Regions from separate parts of the Terrabacter sp. GCM10028922 genome, predicted to be linked through region 2. Evidence: riboswitches for the same ligand, from Rfam matches in the RefSeq annotation. Region 2 holds a riboswitch; the other holds the start of a gene.
The links. Region 2 has a riboswitch for thiamine pyrophosphate ahead of thiE (thiamine phosphate synthase). Riboswitches for the same ligand answer to the same signal wherever they lie in the genome.

Region 1 (2,437 bases), on a different contig from region 2:
CACGAGGTGGTGGGGGAGGTGGCGCTCCTCGGCGAGGGTGCGCACCGGTTCGTCCCCGGCGACCGGGTGGGCATCGCCTGGCTGCGGGCCACGTGCGGCTCCTGCCGATGGTGTCGCTCGGGGCGCGAGAACCTCTGCGCTGCCTCGCGCTACACGGGCTGGGACGCCGACGGCGGCTACGCCCCGTGGGCGGTCGTGCCGGAGGCGTTCGCCTACCGGTTGCCCGCCTCGTTCGACGACGTCGAGGTGGCGCCGCTGCTGTGCGCGGGGATCATCGGCTACCGGTCCCTGCGCCGGGCGGAGCTGCCGCCCGGAGGGAGGCTGGGCATCTACGGCTTCGGCGCGAGCGCCCACCTGACCGCGCAGGTCGCCGTCGCGCAGGGTGCCGAGGTGCACGTCCTGACGCGCGGCGCCGCCGCCCGCGCCCTGGCCGAGGAGCTGGGGGCGGCCTCCGTGGGCGGGCCGCACGACGCGCCCCCCGTCCCGCTCGACTCAGCCATCCTCTTCGCGCCCGCCGGTGAGCTGGTGCCGATCGCCCTCGAGGCGCTGGCTCCCGGCGGCACGCTGGCCCTCGCCGGCATCCACGTCAGCAACGTGCCGGTGCTCGACTACCAGCGTCACCTCTTCCGTGAGCGCAACCTGCGCAGCGTCACGAGCAACACGAGGCAGGACGGGGAGGAGTTCCTGCTCCTCGCCGAGCGGCTGGGGCTCCGGGTCGCCACGACGCCGGTACCGCTGGGCGAGGCGGACCGGGCACTCGAGGACCTCGAGGCAGGTCGGGTGCGTGGCGCCGCCGTGCTCGTACCGGAAGGAGCCGGCTGAGCCCCGGAGCAGCCGATGGGTGGCTTCGCCGACGCGCTACCGGGACCCGGTGGCCTTGTCGATGGCCTTCTGCATCGCCTTCTCCGCCTTGTGCCTGGCCTTGGTGAGCTTCTTCGCCGCCTTCTTGTCGGAGGGCTTGACCTGCTCGTCCTCGAGCGCCTTGGGCAGGTGCCCCGTCGAGCGCCGGTAGTACGTCGCGGCACCCCGCTCGGCGGCGACGCGCGCGGCGGCGACCGCCATCGACGACAGGGCCGTGAAGAGCACGACGTCGCGCGTGCGCTCGCGCTCGTAGTCACCCTTGACGGGCACGTTGCGGCCGGTCGCGAGCTTCCAGCCCTTCTGCGCCGCATCGGTCGCGACCTTCGTGGCGAGCAACGTCGTGCCGACACTGAGGACCTTCCAGACCGGCCCCCCGACAGGGGTGCGCGGCGTGCCGGTGGCCGCGGCCTTCGCCTTCGCGGCGGCCTTCTTCGAGTCCTTGGAGCCCATGCGGTGACTGTACCCATGCGGCGCGGAGTAGAGTCACCCCCGACAACTGAACAGCACCACCACCCATCACGACAGGGGAGCGCGAGACGCGCTGAGAGTGCGGCAGCCCGGACGGGCCGAGCCGCAGACCCTCGAACCTGCTCCGGTTAGCACCGGCGAAGGAAGTCGGTAGTTCTCAGGTCACCTGGCGGCACACGTCATCGACGTGTCCGTCCCGGTGCCCTCCCCCAGGTATCCATCTGCATCCACTGGAACCCGGGAGTCCCATCATGTCCAGCACCATCACCGCGAGCGGGCCGCTGACCCGCTGGCGCACCATCGACCTGCTCACCTGCGCCTTCCTCGGGGTCGCCTTCGGCGTCGCCTACTGGGCGTGGGGTCTCGTCTACGCCGCCCCGTCCGAGGCTGTGTCGGCAGGCTTCCCGCCCCTCGGCGCGCTCTTCAACTGGCCGTGGCTCGTCGCCGGCATCGTCGGCATCCTCATCATCCGCCGTCCTGGCGCCGCGGTCTTCACCGAGCTCCTCGCGGCGATCGTGTCGGCGCTCATCGGCACGCAGTGGGGCCTGACGACGCTCGTGTCCGGGCTCGTGCAGGGCCTCGGTGTCGAGCTCGGCTTCGCCGCCTTCGGGTATGCCGTGTACCACTGGGGCCCACTGCTGCTCGGCGGGTTCCTCGGCGGCGCGTTCGAGGCCGTCTACGAGTGGTACTCCTACTGGACCGACTGGGGCTGGAGCTACAAGATCGCCTACCTCTTCCTGCTCGGTGCGAGCGTCGCGGTGCTGGGCTCGGTCGTCGCCGTCGCGCTGACGAAGGCGCTGGCCCTCGTCGGTGCCCTCAACCCGTTCCCACCGGGCCAGGAGGTCCGGGAGCGGCGAGCCGTCTGACTGGTGTGAGGTAGACGCGCCGGTGCATCCATCAGCCGAACACCTCGACCCGGTGGCGCGACCGGTGACGTCCGGTGCCGGCGTGCGGGTCGAGGGCCTCACGTGGCGTCCGTTCGGGCGCTCGCGTCCGGTCCTCGACGGTCTCGACCTGACCATCGAGCCCGGCGAGCGCGTCCTGCTCGCCGGGCCGAGCGGGTCGGGCAAGTCGACCCTGCTCCGTGGCGTCGCCGGCTTGCTGCTGA
Region 2 (2,437 bases):
GGGACGATGTACTCGAGCTTGCGGGTCTTGTTGCCGCCGAAGGCGAGACCGGAGCTCACGTCCTCACGCTTTGCCCAGACGCGAGCGCCGCCGAGGTGCTGGGTCAGCCGGTCGAGGGGATGGACGGGGCTCGGTCCGAAGGTCAGCGGGTAGCGCTCGAAGTCGTGGATGGACATGTGAGTCTCCTTGTCTGGGTGAGTGATTCGCATCGTTGTCGGCTGGCCGTCCGCCGTCAGCCCGCCGGGTGCTCGTGCGACGGTTCCTCGGCGTCGGCGTCGGCCAGCGTGTCGAGGAGCGGCTTGAGCGTCTGCCACGTCTGGTGCGACACCGACGCGGCCGCCTCGGCGTCCCCGGCCTCGCACAGGTCGACGAGCCGGGCGTGGAGGTCGACCGATGCCCGGCCGGCGAGGGAGGAGAAGCGCAGCCGCTCGACCCGGCGCAGCACGGGTGTGAACTGGTCGAGGACCGCCTCGACGGCGCCGTTGGCGGCGGCTCGGACGGGGACGCCGTGGAAGGCGTCGTCGGCGGCGATCGCCGCGTCGGCGTCGCCCCGGCGGACTGCAGCGGCGAACCGCTCGTTGGCCTCGCGCATCTCGTCGAGGTCGGCCGCGTCGAGCTGCCCCACCGCCAGCTCCACCGCGAGACGGTGCATGGCCGCGACGACCGCCTGGGCGTCACGGATCGCCCGGGCGTCGAGCGTCGCGACGGTGGTCGACCGGCCGGGTGCAGCGTGGACGAGGCCTGTCTGGGCGAGGCGCAGCAGCGCCTCGCGCACCGGTGTGCGGCTCACCCCGAGCCAGGTCGCGAGCTCCTGGTCGCGCAGCTTCTCCCCCGGGGCCAGCGTCCCGTCGACGATCGCGTCGCGGAGGCGCAGGTGGACGTCGTCGCGGAGCAGGTTTCGTCGGTGGTTCTCGCGATACTCCGGAATCGGCATGCAATATATTGAACATCACTTGGTGGTTTCGTCAACGCGCGGACGGTCCCTGGACACGGTGCCGATGCGGCGGCATACGGCCCGCCCGTGGTGAGAGGTACCTCGGGATGCCGGCCCGAAGGGCACGGGCTATGGTGATGGCGTCCTTCACGGGAGTCCGGCGCACCGGGCTGAGAGGGGGCTGACGCGGCCCTGACCGTCCACACCTGATCCGGATCATGCCGGCGCAGGGACCAAGGAGTCGCGTTGACGCATCGAGCCGCACCGAGTGCCCCCACCGTCCACCCCGGCACGCTGCGCCACGTGCCTGCCCTGCACGTCGTGACCGACACCCGCGCCGGCCGGGACCCCCTGCCCGACGTGCGGGCAGCCGTGGCGACCGGCCCCTGCGCCGTCCAGGTCCGTTCCAAGGAGCTGACCGACCGCGACGTGCTCCAGCTGACGCTGCAGGTGCTCGAGATCGCCCGGCCGGCCGGGGCCCTCGTCCTCGTCGACGACCGCGTCGACGTCGCGCTCGCCGCCGGCGCGGACGGTGTCCACCTGGGCGTCACCGACCTTCCCGTCGACCGCGTCCGCGCGCTCGCGCCACCCGGATTCGTCATCGGCGCGACGGCGCGCGATGCCGTCTCGGCGCGCGCGGCCGAGATGTCGGGGGCGACGTACCTCGGCGTCGGACCCGCGTACGCCACGACGACGAAGGTGGGGCTGCCCGAGCCTCTCGGGCCTGACGGTGTCGCCGCCGTCGTCGCCGCCACGCGGCTGCCCGTCGTCGCGATCGGCGGGGTCACCGCCGATCGTGTGGCGCTGCTCCGCGCCGCGGGAGCCCACGGAGTGGCCGTCGTCACCGCGCTGAGCGAGGCAGACGACCCCCGCTCGACCGCCGCCGCACTCGCTGCGGCGCTCGCGGGCCATCCACCAGCGATGCCCCCGGCGCCTCGGGCGTCGGGGTCGGAGACCGGGACGACCACCGACCATCAGTGACCGCCGTCATGCGGGCGGCGGACCGACGGCAGGTCGCCGTCATCGGCGCGGGCATCATCGGGCTCGCGTGCGCGTGGCGGCTGAGCCGCTCCGGCCATGCCGTGACGGTCCTCGACCCGGCGGCGGGCTCCGGAGCGACCCACGCAGCGGCGGGCATGATCGCGCCGGCCAGCGAGGCCGTCTTCGGCCAGGACGCGCTGCTCTCCACGAGCCTGGCCTCGGCGCGGTTGTGGCCTGACTTCGCGGCAGAGCTCGCCCGTGACGTCGGCCGGCCCGTGGAGCTGGCGCCGCGTGGGACGTTGCTCGTCGCGCTCGACGCCGACGACGAGGCGTCGCTCGCACGCCACGCCCGCCACCTCGAACGCCGCCGGTGCCACGTCGAGCGGCTGACCTCGCGAGCGGCCCGCCGGCTCGAGCCGGCCCTGTCCCCCCGCGTGACCGGCGCCGTGCGGCTCGAGGAGACGGCCGTCGACCCGCGGGCCGTCTCCGCCGCGCTCGAGGACGCGTTCGTGGCGCGCGGAG

Region 1: it holds a riboswitch for thiamine pyrophosphate, as region 2 does, so the genes downstream of both, ACFQU3_RS18210 (ECF transporter S component) here and thiE (thiamine phosphate synthase) in region 2, are expected to answer to the same signal.

Annotation. Positions count from the first base shown of each region.
Region 1 covers NZ_JBHTFG010000023.1:297,505-299,941, forward strand. The annotation lists gene ACFQU3_RS18200 (zinc-dependent alcohol dehydrogenase family protein) at 1-822, shown strand, start outside; gene ACFQU3_RS18205 (DUF4235 domain-containing protein) at 859-1,311, opposite strand; TPP riboswitch at 1,375-1,492, shown strand; gene ACFQU3_RS18210 (ECF transporter S component) at 1,581-2,195, shown strand; gene ACFQU3_RS18215 (ATP-binding cassette domain-containing protein) at 2,260-2,437, shown strand, end outside.
Region 2 covers NZ_JBHTFG010000006.1:354,989-357,425, reverse strand. The annotation lists gene ACFQU3_RS06550 (1-aminocyclopropane-1-carboxylate deaminase) at 1-176, opposite strand, end outside; gene ACFQU3_RS06545 (GntR family transcriptional regulator) at 233-934, opposite strand; TPP riboswitch at 1,074-1,185, shown strand; gene thiE (thiamine phosphate synthase) at 1,181-1,915, shown strand; gene thiO (glycine oxidase ThiO) at 1,912-2,437, shown strand, end outside.